DNA from 3 places in the Streptomyces sp. NPDC098781 genome. Region 3 is predicted to be linked to each of the others. Evidence: riboswitches for the same ligand, from Rfam matches in the RefSeq annotation. Region 3 holds a riboswitch; each other region holds the start of a gene.

The links. A riboswitch is a leader RNA that binds a small molecule or an ion and turns the genes downstream of it on or off. The one in region 3 is predicted to bind cyclic di-AMP.
Region 1: it holds a riboswitch for cyclic di-AMP, as region 3 does, so the genes downstream of both, ACIQWG_RS26385 (transglycosylase SLT domain-containing protein) here and ACIQWG_RS38985 (M23 family metallopeptidase) in region 3, are expected to answer to the same signal.
Region 2: it holds a riboswitch for cyclic di-AMP, as region 3 does, so the genes downstream of both, ACIQWG_RS37240 (transglycosylase family protein) here and ACIQWG_RS38985 (M23 family metallopeptidase) in region 3, are expected to answer to the same signal.

What each region holds. Positions count from the first base shown of each region.
Region 1 is NZ_JBIWAK010000006.1:424,757-429,027, forward strand. Features, by position in the region: partial or broken gene ACIQWG_RS26370 (MFS transporter) at 1-215, shown strand, start outside; partial or broken gene ACIQWG_RS26375 (CocE/NonD family hydrolase) at 361-944, shown strand; gene ACIQWG_RS26380 (hypothetical protein) at 989-1,243, shown strand; cyclic di-AMP (ydaO/yuaA leader) riboswitch at 1,514-1,698, shown strand; gene ACIQWG_RS26385 (transglycosylase SLT domain-containing protein) at 1,704-2,447, shown strand; gene ACIQWG_RS26390 (HAD family hydrolase) at 2,482-3,312, opposite strand; gene fahA (fumarylacetoacetase) at 3,618-4,271, shown strand, end outside.
Region 2 is NZ_JBIWAK010000012.1:101,046-105,316, reverse strand. Features, by position in the region: gene ACIQWG_RS37245 (transglycosylase family protein) at 125-1,165, shown strand; cyclic di-AMP (ydaO/yuaA leader) riboswitch at 1,374-1,573, shown strand; gene ACIQWG_RS37240 (transglycosylase family protein) at 1,578-2,267, shown strand; gene eno (phosphopyruvate hydratase) at 2,601-3,887, shown strand; gene ACIQWG_RS37230 (septum formation initiator family protein) at 3,990-4,271, shown strand, end outside.
Region 3 is NZ_JBIWAK010000015.1:21,103-25,373, reverse strand. Features, by position in the region: tRNA gene ACIQWG_RS38995 (tRNA-Met) at 40-113, shown strand; gene ACIQWG_RS38990 (PP2C family protein-serine/threonine phosphatase) at 231-1,301, shown strand; cyclic di-AMP (ydaO/yuaA leader) riboswitch at 1,558-1,715, shown strand; gene ACIQWG_RS38985 (M23 family metallopeptidase) at 1,727-2,749, shown strand; gene ACIQWG_RS38980 (aldo/keto reductase) at 2,922-3,866, shown strand; gene ACIQWG_RS38975 (PrsW family intramembrane metalloprotease) at 3,906-4,271, opposite strand, start outside.

The DNA.
Region 1 (4,271 bases), on a different contig from region 3:
AACACCTCACCGGCCGCCGCCACCTGACCGGACGCAAGCACTCCGCCGATTTCGCCCTGGCCCCCGACACCATGCGCCGGGCGATCCGCCTGATCGCCACCGGCCTCGTCGTCACGGCCGCCCTCGCAGCCCTGCCGGCAGTCGCCGGGCGGCTCACCACGGACCACTTCGTCGACCTGCCGACCCTGGTCTCGGTGATCGCGCCAGCTGCCTTCACCGGCCGGACCATGCCCCTGCGGTTCCTGTCGCTCGCCCGGGTGGCCGCGGGGCTCGCCGTGATGGCCGCGGCGCGTCGGCTGCGCCGCAGGACGTACCCGGTGCGCTGACCGCCGGTCCACCGACCGGACGGGGATCCCGCTCATGCACATCCGTACGTCCTTCCCCTACGAGACGACTCATCCCGACGTGCGCATCCCGCTTTCGGACGGGACGAGCCTGTACGCGCGCGCATGGCGCCCTGTCGTTATTGCGAGGGCCTGCCGACGGACGAGTACTCGGCGACGGAGCCGGCCGACGGGGTCGAGGTCGTCAACTGGCCCGCGGCGCAGCCCTGGTGCGACGGCAAGGTCGGTATGTTCGGCATCTCCTGCGGCGGCTTCAACTCCCTCCAGATCGCGGCCCTCGCGCCGAGCCGCTCAAGGCGATCGTCACGTCTGTTCCACGGACGATCGCTATGACAACGACGCGCACTACATGGGAGGTTCCGTCCTCGCGGTCGACATCCACGCCTGGGCGTCGACGATGCTCGCCTTCGCCCCCCGGCCGCCGGACCCGCAGCACATCGGCGAGTCCTGGCGGGACACGTGGCTCGAACGGCTGGGTTCCCTCGACCCGTTCATCCACACCTGCCTGGAACACCCGACCTGCGACGACCACTGGCGCCACGGCAGTGTCTGCGAGGACCCGGCGCGATCGACGCCGCCGTCCTCGCCGTGGGCGGCTGGAGGTCGACCCGCGCCACGGCGCCACGCGCGCGTACCCGGACGGTATGGAGTGCGCCGAGGACCCGCTGGAGACGTACACGATCGACGAGGCGGACCCACTGCCGGCCCGCGCCCGCTCGGAGTGGTCCGTCCGGCCGCACCGGCCGGAGCTCGCCTGGGAGACGAGGGTGGGCACGCGCTCCGAGATCAGCCGCGACGGGCAGCACTTCGTGACCTCCGACGAGGTGATCCGCACGGAGGGCGAAGAGGTGCTTTTCCGTCGCATATGGGAAATTCGGACTCCACGGGCCGCCGGTTAAAGGCGAGTTGGAGTCATTGCCCGTTTTGCGGTACTTGCGCCTGCCAGTGAATTGGGTCACGCGAGCCCGGCCGGGGACCTGGTCCGGAGCACCCCCTTCCCTCCTTGCCCCGAACGCGAGTTGAGGCTTGGCAACCGCAAAGGATCAAGCACCCCATTCCCCCCAGACCATGGTCAACCCGCACGTCAGGTGACCACAGCACTTGTTCCGGGCATGTGCTCTCGCATACGTTCCCGCTCGTCGGGCGGACGCCTAATCCTGCCGCCGCCCGAGTCATCCCCGACGTAACTCACACACGCGCGGCAGGAGCGGGGGACCCAGGTAAGCCGCCGGACCGTACGCCTTGATGGCTCATCGGACCGGCTAGGGGTGAAGTCGTGCCGCCCTACGGCGGCACGGCCGGGCATCTCCAGCCCGAACCCGACAGCTCACCTCGCAGGCGCCGGAGAGGAACAGCGCCATGCCCCGAGGCAAGCATCGCCGCCCCCGCACCAACCCGCTCACCCGACGTGTCGTCATCGCCGGAACCGGCACCGCGGCCCTCGCTCTCCCGCTCCTGAGCGGGACCACCGCGAGCGCCGCCGAGCCCGCCAAGGCCCCCAGCGCCGCGGTGAAGGTCGACTCGGTCGCGTACACCACCAAGAAGGGCGACACGCTCTACGGCATCGCGGACCGCTACGACGCGCAGGGCGGCTGGAAGCAGCTCTACAAGGACAACCGCAAGGCCATCGGCGACGACCCCCGCCTGATCCACCCGGGCCTCGACCTCACGGTCCGGGCGGCGAAGAAGGCGAGCACGCCGGCCAAGACGGCCGACAAGGCGTCCGCGCCCGCCAAGAAGTCCTCCGTCGCCCAGGCGACCCAGTCCTCGGTGAAGACCTACCCGAACAACCTCGACGGCTGGATCCGCAACGCGCTGGACATCATGGCTCAAAACGGAATTCCGGGTTCTTACGAGGGCATTCACCGCAACATCATGCGCGAGTCGTCCGGCAACCCGCAGGCCATGAACAACTGGGACTCCAACGCCGCGGCCGGCACCCCGTCCAAGGGCCTCCTCCAGGTCATCGACCCCACCTTCGCGACCTACCACGTGCCGGGCACCGTGTACGACCCCTTCGACCCGGTCGCGAACATCACGGCCGCGTGCAACTACGCGGCCGCGCGCTACGGCTCGATCGACAACGTGAACGGGCCCTACTAGGAGTAGCAGCCGGGCCACTGGCGCATATCGCCCCTTACTGGACGATATGCGCCATATCTCCCGCGAACAGCCTCTCAAGGACGACGGCGATGCCGTCGTCCTCGTTCGAGAGGGTGATCTCGTCGGCGACCGCCTTGAGTTCGGGATGCGCGTTGGCCATCGCCACCCCGCGGGCGGCCCAGTCGAACATCGGGATGTCGTTGGGCATGTCACCGAAGGCGACGGTGTCCCGCGGACCGAGTCCCAGATGCTCGGCGGCGAGCGCGAGACCGGTCGCCTTGGTGACACCGCATGGCTGGAGTTCGACGGTGCCGGGCCCCGACATGGTGACCGTCGCGAGCGAACCGACCACCGAACGCGCCGTCGCCGCCAACTCGTCGTCCGACAGGCTGGGATGGCGCAGCAGCACCTTGCTGATCGGCTCGCACCACAGGTCGTCGCGGCGTCTGACGCGCACCGCCGGCAGGGTGGGGTGCGGCATCAGGTAGCCGGGCTCGATGAGCGTGAGCCCTTCCACGCCGTCCTGGTCGACGGCCGCGTACACCTGCCCCACCTCGGCCTCGATCTTGCCGAGCGCGGTTTCCGCCAGTTCCCGGTCCAAGGTGACGGACCACAGCAGACAGTCCGCGCCGGCGTCGTACAACTGCGCGCCCTGTCCGCACACCGCGAGCCCCCTGCTGCCCAGGTCGTCGAGCAACGGCCGCACTCTGGGCGCCGGCCGTCCCGTCACGACGAGGTGCTGGGCACCGGCCGCCGCCACCCGCGCGAGCGCGTCGAGGGTCCGGTCGGAGAGCGTGTCGTCGCCGCGGAGCAGCGTCCCGTCCAGGTCAGTGGCGATGAGTGAATATGCGATGGGTGGGGCCATGATCAGAGAATACGGACAGGAAGCCCCATCGACTCGACCTGAACCGGACGGCTGCTTTGTTCACATGTGTTGACACCTAATCCGGTTACCCTTCTGCCTACCCGTCCGCAACTGCCCTCCGCCCCTTGTGATTTCACCCCCACTTGGCGCCGGAGCGCGCCCCGAGCGCCCGCCCGACGCGGCGACCTGCTGTTTCACCGGCTCCGACGACGCGACTTTCGCACTGCCCAAGACCGGTGCCTCACCCGTAACGTGTGGCCCGACCCACTTGGCAGACGGAGCGTATGAGAGTGAGGCAGCACCCCATGCCCCCCTTCGATCTCCCCGAGGGCGACCCCTTCGGCACGCACAACCTTCCGTACGGCGTCTTCTCCCTTCCCGGCTCGGACTCCGCGCGACGGGTCGGCGTCCGGCTCGGCGACCACGTCCTCGACGCGGGCAAGGCGGCCCACGCCCTCGGCTCGCCGTACGCCCCGCTGCTCGCCCAGGACTCCCTGAACCCGCTGCTCGCCGCGGGCCGCACCACCTGGTCCGATGTCCGTCGCGCGCTGACGGCCTGGGTGACGGTGCCCGCGCACCAGGAGGCCCTCCGTGATCTCCTGCACCCCCTGTCCTCGGTGACCTTGCACCTCCCCTTCGAGGTCGCCGACTACGTCGACTTCTACGCCTCCGAGAACCACGCCCGGAACGTCGGCCGGATCTTCCGCCCCGACGCCGAGGACTCACTGACCCCCAACTGGAAGCACCTGCCGATCGGTTACCACGGCCGCTCCGGCACGGTGGTCGTGTCCGGCACGGACGTCGTACGGCCCTCGGGCCAGCGCAAGGCGCCCACCGACGCCGCGCCGGTCTTCGGCCCCTCGGTCCGGCTCGACATCGAGGCCGAGGTCGGCTTCGTGGTCGGAACGCCGTCACGGATGGGCGAGCCGGTCGCACTGGGCGACTTCCGGGAGCACGTC
Region 2 (4,271 bases), on a different contig from region 3:
ATCTTCACGTGATCTACGCGGCATTAACTTGTGACAAGTGATCGTCTGCCTATACGTTCACGGATCAACGAAGGCGCCCAGTTTCACGCGCCACAGTCACTGCTGTCTCGTGAAAGGCACCCGCATGCTCTCCGGGAACGGTCGTCACCGTCGCCCTCGTCAGGCTCCGGCTCTTCTCGTCGCCGCCGGAGTGACCGGCTCCGCCATCGCCATCCCGCTCCTCGGTGCCACGGGCGCGAGCGCGGCCGACGGCAATGTGTGGGACAAGGTGGCCGACTGCGAGAGCGGTGGCTCCTGGAGCGCCGACACCGGCAACGGGCGCTACGGCGGGCTCCAGCTGACCCAGGACGACTGGGAGAAGTACGGCGGTCTCGACTACGCCAACAGCCCCGACCTGGCCAGCCGCTCGCAGCAGATCGCGGTGGCGCAGGACGTCCTGGCGGACCGGGGGACCAGCCCCTGGGGCACCTGCGCGGTACTCAACGGGCTCACCCCGAAGTCCGGCGCGGTCGACCTCGACACCGGCGTGGGCGAGGACTCTCCCTCCGCGGTGTCCGGATCCTCCGGGCTGCTCGATTCCTCGACGTCGTCCGGATCGTCCGGCTCATCCAACTCGTCCGGTTCATCGGATTCGTCCGATGAGTCCAGCTCGCCGAGTACGTCGGCCTCTTCCGGGGGTTCCTCGAACTCGCCCAGCGGCTCCCCCGACGGTTCGTCCGAATCGCCCGACAGCTCCTCGTCCTCCCCCTCTTCGTCCGCCGGGACCGGCAGCTCCGCGAAGTCGGACTCGCCCGACTCGAAGGTCGCACAGTCGCCGGACAGCTCCCCCATAGAGACCCCAAAGGCGGGCAATCGGGGCAACTCGGACCAGGACTCGGGCTCCTGGAGTCTTGTCGACACCGGGTCGATCGACGACGTGAGCGCCGGTTCCGGGCGTCATCGGGGCCCCAGCGCCGACGAGAGCGACACCGCCGACAGCGCCACCAAGTCCTCCGGCCGGCATGCCTCGTACAGCGTCCGCCAGGGCGACACGCTCGCGTCCATCGCCGACTCCCTTGACCTCGACGGCGGGTGGCGCGCGCTGTATGAGGCGAACAAGCAGGCCATCGGCGCCGACGCGAACGACATCTTCGCCGGTCAGACGCTGGACGTCCCCGTCGAATAACGGTCGAACAGGGCGAAAAACAGCGGCAGTTCGCGCCCCGATTCGGTGTGTAATGTCCGTTTTAACAGTAGTGAGAGATAGATCTCAGAAGCCCTGATCGTCTTTGTAATTCCGCGAATCGAGTGTCTACGGTCGTGATCGCTCGCCACCAGAGCGAGCCCCTACGCCGTCACGCCGAATCCTGCCGGCGGCCGTACGGGAACAGTCGTCGCGTCAAGCGCCGTAGGCAGGAGCGGGGGACCCAAGGTTTGCGCCGGGTCCGGCAGTTGAGGCCTTTCGAGGCCGCACGGCCGGAGCCGGCTCGGGGTGAAGCCGCGCAGCGGGAGCCGAGAGGCGAACGTGCGCGGCCGGGCAACTCAACCGGCCCGAACCCGACAGCTCACCTCGCAGGCGTCGGTGAGGGGATCTCTCCATGCTGTTTTCCAGCAAGGGCAAGCACCGTCGTCCGTCCAAGGCCGCCCGCGCCATCGCCGTCGTCGGCGTCACCGGTGCCGCCGCCGTCGCCGCCCCGCTGATGGCGGCCGGCAACGCCTCGGCCGCCACCGCCTCCGAGTGGGACACCGTCGCCCAGTGCGAGTCCGGCGGCAACTGGTCGATCAACACCGGCAACGGCTACTACGGCGGTCTTCAGTTCTCCGCCTCCACCTGGGCCGCGTACGGCGGCACCCAGTACGCCTCCACCGCCGACCAGGCCACCAAGTCCCAGCAGATCGAGATAGCCGAGAAGGTCCTCGCGGCCCAGGGCAAGGGCGCCTGGCCGAACTGCGGCACCGGCCTGTCCAGCGCCGCGTACTCCGGCTCCTCCGCCGGCGGCTCCTCGCAGAGCACCGAGACCACCCCGCGCTCCTCCGAGCAGCAGTCGGCCTCCCGCTCCACCGACCGCCCGGCCGCCAAGAAGAGCACCAAGACCGTCACCACCCCGACCGGCAAGAAGGTCAAGAAGGGCGACGGCGAGTACAAGGTCGTCAAGGGCGACACCCTCAGCTCGATCGCCGAGGAGAAGAACGTCAAGGGCGGCTGGGAGAAGCTCTTCCAGCTGAACAAGGACATCGTCGAGGACGCGAACCTGATCTACCCGGGTCAGCAGCTGCACCTGAAGTAAGAGGCAGCGGCGGGCCGCGACATCCGGCGGCCCGCGGCAGCACGCGACCGACAGGTGAACCACAGCGCCTTCACATCCGTGGACCCCATAGTGAGGGCGTCGTGAGGACCACCCCCCGTCCCCGCGAACTCCCCGCCTCGGTGCGTTTTCCCCCGTACGCACCGGGGCGGGGTTCTTCTCTGTCTGGGGAAGGTTTTTGTTCCGTTCGGAAACAATTTACTCTCGGTTCTGTCCACGGGGCGGTCGACCGCTGGTCTGATGCCCGGAGCCGGTTAGGCTCGTCTCGCAGTACCCCACACGGTCTGCGTACCCGCGTCACATCCGAAGAAGGAGATGCTCGTGCCGTCCATCGACGTCGTCGTAGCCCGGGAAATCCTGGACTCCCGAGGCAACCCCACGGTCGAGGTCGAGGTCGGCCTCGACGACGGCAGCACGGGTCGTGCCGCCGTCCCGTCCGGCGCCTCGACCGGTGCCTTCGAGGCCATCGAGCTCCGCGACGGTGACCCCAACCGCTACCAGGGCAAGGGTGTCGAGAAGGCCGTCCTCGCCGTCATCGAGCAGATCGGCCCGGAGCTCGTCGGCTACGACGCCACCGAGCAGCGCCTGATCGACCAGGCCATGTTCGACCTGGACGCCACCGACAACAAGGGCTCGCTCGGCGCCAACGCCATCCTCGGCGTCTCGCTCGCCGTCGCGCACGCCGCCTCCGAGGCGTCCGACCTGCCGCTCTTCCGCTACCTGGGCGGCCCGAACGCGCACCTGCTGCCGGTGCCGATGATGAACATCCTGAACGGCGGCTCGCACGCCGACTCCAACGTGGACATCCAGGAGTTCATGATCGCCCCGATCGGCGCGGAGTCCTTCTCCGAGGCGCTGCGCTGGGGCACCGAGGTCTACCACACCCTCAAGAAGGTGCTGAAGAGCAAGGGCCTGGCCACCGGCCTCGGCGACGAGGGCGGCTTCGCCCCGAACCTCGGCTCCAACCGTGAGGCCCTCGACCTCATCCTCGAGGCCATCAAGGAAGCCGGTTACGCCCCCGGCGAGCAGATCGCCCTCGCGCTCGACGTCGCCGCCTCCGAGTTCTACAAGGACGGCAAGTACCTCTTCGAGGGCAAGGAGCGCTCCGCCGCCGAGATGACGGAGTACTACGAGGAGCTCGTCGCGGCCTACCCGCTCGTCTCCATCGAGGACCCGCTGTTCGAGGACGACTGGGCCGGCTGGAAGGTCCTCACCGACAAGCTGGGCGACAAGGTCCAGATCGTCGGCGACGACCTCTTCGTCACCAACCCCGAGCGCCTCGCCCGCGGCATCGACGACGGCGCCGCCAACGCGCTGCTCGTCAAGGTCAACCAGATCGGCTCGCTGACCGAGACCCTCGACGCCGTCGAGCTCGCCCAGCGCAGCGGCTTCAAGTGCATGATGTCCCACCGCTCCGGCGAGACCGAGGACGTCACGATCGCCGACCTCGCCGTCGCCACCAACTGCGGCCAGATCAAGACCGGCGCCCCGGCCCGCTCCGAGCGCGTCGCCAAGTACAACCAGCTGCTGCGCATCGAGGAGATCCTCGACGACGCGGCGGTCTACGCGGGCCGCAGCGCGTTCCCGCGCTTCAAGGGCTGACCCTTACCGGGTTAAGGCTTAGCCAGTCGTACGTACGTCCCCGTACTCGGTCCCGTACCGTGTGCGGGGACGTACGCACGTGAAAGGGGAGGCGGAGAGCCGATGGCCGTCAAGGACCGGGACCGTTTCTCCACCGCGACGAGAATCCGGTTGCTCGGCGAGCAGACGGCGGCCCGTGTCTACCGCTCCCAGACCAAGCGGCAGGCCCGGCGCTCCAGGCTCACCGGACGCGCCGCGCTGCTCGCACTGGTGGTCTGCTCCCTCGTCGTGGCACTGGCCTACCCGATAAGGCAGTACGTCTCCCAGCGCGCCGAGATCGCCGACATGCAGCGCCAGCAGGAGGAGGCCGCCCGGCGCGTCGAGCAGCTGCGCGACCTCAAGGCA
Region 3 (4,271 bases):
GCTTCGGGTCCCGCGGATGGCGTACTATGGACTCATCGACGCGGGGTGGAGCAGCTCGGTAGCTCGCTGGGCTCATAACCCAGAGGTCGCAGGTTCAAATCCTGTCCCCGCTACTGAAGGCTCAGGGCCGGAACTGATCAGTTCCGGCCCTGAGTGTTTTCCCCGGTCGGCTTCCAGCGCTCGCCCGCCGCCCCCGCTTCGGCAACCCTGGTGAGGTGGAGCAGCGGCGGATGTCATACGCACGCCGGTTCGTCCGGCTGCTCCCCGCCCTGCTGATCGCGGCCGGAGCCGTGTACGACCACGTCACACCGACGGACTTCACCGGCGCCCCCTTCCTCACGGCCGCGCCACTGGTCGCCGCCCCCCTCTACTCACAGCGCGGCACCGTGCTCACCGGAGCCCTGGCCCTCCTCGTGGTGCTCGTGATGCGCGCGCCGCGCGGGGAGCTGTCCCAAGCGGAGGTGGTCACCGAGCTGGCGACCATCGTGGTCGTCTCCGTGCTCGCGGTCCTCATCAACCTCCTCGTCCGCCGCAGCGACGAACGCCTCGCCTCCGCCCGCGAGATCGCCGAGGCCGCCCAACGCGCCGTACTGCCGGAGCCGGCCGAGCGGATCGGCGGGTTCCGGATCGCGGCCCGGTACGAGGCGGCGCAGGAGGGCGCGGCCATCGGCGGGGATCTGTACGCCGTGCAGGACACCCCCTACGGCGTCCGGCTGGTGGTGGGGGACGTGCGGGGCAAGGGAATGGGGGCGGTCGGGGCCGTCGCCGTGGTGATCGGGGCCTTCCGGGAGGCCGCCGAACAGGAGGCCACGCTGGAGGCGGTCGCGCAGCGGCTGGAGCGGGCGCTGGCCCGGGAGCGCGCACGGCGCGACGGACCCGAGTCGCAGGAGTGGTTCACCACCGCCATGCTCGCCGAGCTGCCGCACGGCAACGAAATCGTGCGGCTGGTCAACCGCGGGCACCCGCCGCCGCTGCTGCTGCACGCCGACGGCACCGTCCACCCCCTGCCGGCCACCGAACCCGCCCTGCCGCTCGGCATGCGCGAGCTCGGCGCCTGGCCCGACCGGGCCGACGACGCCGGCTTCCCGGACGGGGCCACCCTGCTGCTGTACACCGACGGTCTGACCGAGGCGCGGGACGCCGGCGGGCGGTTCTACGACCCCGAGGTGGGCCTCGCGGGCCGCGTGAACGCCCTGCGCGAGCCGGCCGAACTGCTCGGGGTGCTCGCGGCGGACGTACGCCGGCACTCCGGCGGAGGGATGGCGGACGACCTGGCACTCATGGCCGTACGACGACCGTGAAGCCTTCTGACCGATCACCTTGACCGTTGTCACCAGCGGTGATCGCGCGACCGCCCTCCGCATAACAACTGACATACCGTCAATACCTGTGTGACTCCAGAGTCTTGGTCAACTCGCCCGATTTAGGCCGCTCATGACCCCTAAGTCCGGGCGAAAATCGTTAATGATCAAGTGGAACAGCTTGGAATACGCGCCCCGGGTCTATTAACGTTCGATAACGCAGCGCGGTCGTCCCAGCCGTCACAAGAGTCGGCTCCGTGCGCACGCGCCGAATCCCGTAAGGGAACCGGGGAACCACCACCTTGGGGTGAATCGCACGGATTCCACCGTGGAAGCACGGTTGGTATACGCGCGTAGGAGACCTTCCTGCTCCGAACCCGTCAGCTAACCCGGTAGGCGAGAAGGAAGGAAAGGAGTACGCCCACGTGGCGTCAAACCGGCCTGCTCCGCAAGCCCCGTTCGTGCCGAGCGAACGCAGCGACACCTTCGGCTACGACCGCTACCGCACCGACGAGGGCCCGTTCGAGGAGTGGAACCCCACCGCGGATTCCATTCGTCCCGTTCGTGGCAGGCACCGCGTCTCCAAGCAGCGTGGCGGGGGACTCGCCCGCAGCTCCACGGTTCTCGGCGTAGGCGTCATAGCCGCCGTCGGCGCGGGCGGCATGGCCAGCGCCAACAGCGGCAAGCCGCCGGTCGCCATCACGATGCCGGACCTGCCCCTGATCTCGGACGACTCCTCCGAGCCCGCCGAGGACACGGCCACCGCGTTCAGCACCATGGGCGAGGCCACCGAGGAGACCACGCAGGGCACCTCCGACGCCGGCGAGGTGCTGCGCAGCCGGATCATCGCGCAGGCCGAACTCCAGCAGACTCAGATCGACAGCAAGGCCGCCGCGGCCGCCGTCGCCGCCGCGGAGAAGGAGGCCAGGGACGCGGCCGCCAAGGCGGAGAAAGAAGCCAAGGCCAAGGCCGCCGCCGCGAAGGCCGCCGCCGAGGAGGAGGCCCGCAAGAAGGCCGAGGCCGAGCGTCTCGCCGAGCTGGCCAAGCAGTACACGCTGCCGACCTCCTCGTACACCATCACCTCGACCTTCGGTCAGGCCGGCGCCTACTGGTCCTCCGGCTACCACACCGGCCTCGACTTCGCCGCCCCCACCGGGACGCTGATCAAGGCGATCCACTCCGGCACCGTCACCTTCGCCGGCTGGGACGGCTCGTACGGCTACAAGACGGAGATCACCCTCGACGACGGCACCGAGCTCTGGTTCGCGCACCAGTCCTCGATCAGCGTCAGCGTGGGCCAGAAGGTCAACACGGGCGACGTCATCGGCCGCGTCGGCGCCACCGGCAATGTGACCGGCGCCCACCTGCACCTCGAGGTGCACCCCGACGGCAGCGCGAACGGCATCGACCCGCTGGCCTGGCTTCAGGGCAAGGGCCTCACGCCCTGAGGCCCGTGACGGGCGACCACATGTGATCCCCGGCGGTCCTGACGGCGTCCCCCCGACGTCAGGGCTGCCGGTTCTCGGTGCGTGCGACGGTGTTCGTCGCGAGCGTCTTCATTACGCAGCCTTGGTCCCCGGTGTGGAATGAGCCGTTCCGGTACGACGGTTGACGTAGAGCATGAGTGCTCTTCGTCAGCTCGGCTCCTCCGACCTGGAGGTCCACCCGCTCTGCCTCGGCGGCAACGTCTTCGGCTGGACCGCCGACGAGACCCGGTCCTTCGCCGTCCTCGACGCATACACGGAGGCGGGCGGCAACTTCATCGACACGGCCGACGTCTACTCGGCGTGGGCCGAGGGCAACTCGGGCGGCGAGTCCGAGACGGTCATCGGCCACTGGCTGACGGCACGCGGCAACCGGGACGACGTCGTGATCGCCACCAAGGTCAGCCAGCACCCCGACTTCCAGGGCCTGACCGCGGCCAACATCAAGGCGGCCGCCGACGCCTCCCTGCGGCGCCTGGGCACCGACCGCATCGACCTCTACTACACGCACTACGACAAACCGGAAGTGCCCGTCGAGGAGATCATCGGCGCGCTGGACGAGCTGGTGAAGGCCGGCAAGGTACGGCACATCGCCGCGTCCAACATCTCCGCCGAACGCCTCGCGGCCTCCCTCGCCTTCTCCAACCGCGAGGGCCTCGCCCGCTATGCCGCCCTCCAGCCGCACTACAACCTGGTCTCCCGCGACACCTACGAGGGCCCCCTGCGCGACCTGGCCGAGCGGGAAGGGCTGGCGGCGATCCCGTACTACTCCCTCGCGGCCGGTTTCCTCACCGGCAAGTACCGACCGGGGACGGCCGTGGACAGCGCCCGCGCGCGGGGTGCCGGCAAGCACGCAGAGTCCGAGCGGGGCCGACGGGTGCTGGCCGCCCTGGACGAGGTGGCCCGTTCCCACGACGTGCCGATGGCGACGGTGGCCCTGGCCTGGCTCGCGCAACAGCCGACGGTCGCGACGCCCCTGGCTTCGGCCCGCACGGTGGAACAGCTGCCGGCGCTGCTGGGGATGGCGGAGCTGAGGCTGACGGACGACGAGGTGGAGCGGCTCACGGAGGCGTCGGCGTGAGGCGCCGCCTCTTTCTCGACCGCTAGGACCTCTCGACCGCTAGGACCGATACGGGTTGTAGAGGGGGTACGGCGCCACCGAGCCGTAGCCCGGTGCGGGGCCCGGTCCGTTCAGCTGCCCGTACGGCTGACCGTGCGGGTGCCCGTATGGCTGCGGGTAGGTCGGTCCGTACGGCTGTGGGTACGTCGATCCGTACAGCTGCTGGTGAACGGCCGGCCCCGGTTGCGGGTGGCCGTATGCCGTCCAGGCCTGCGCGGCGGCCGCGTGCTCCAGCGCCGGCCGGGCGAACTCCCGCCGCGCCCACAGTTCGTGCAGCAGCTCCTGTTCTCGCACGACGTAGTCCGCGCCGGCCCGGCCGCGGCGGCCCCGGTGCCGTAGGAACGCCAGCGACGTGGCGTAGGCCTC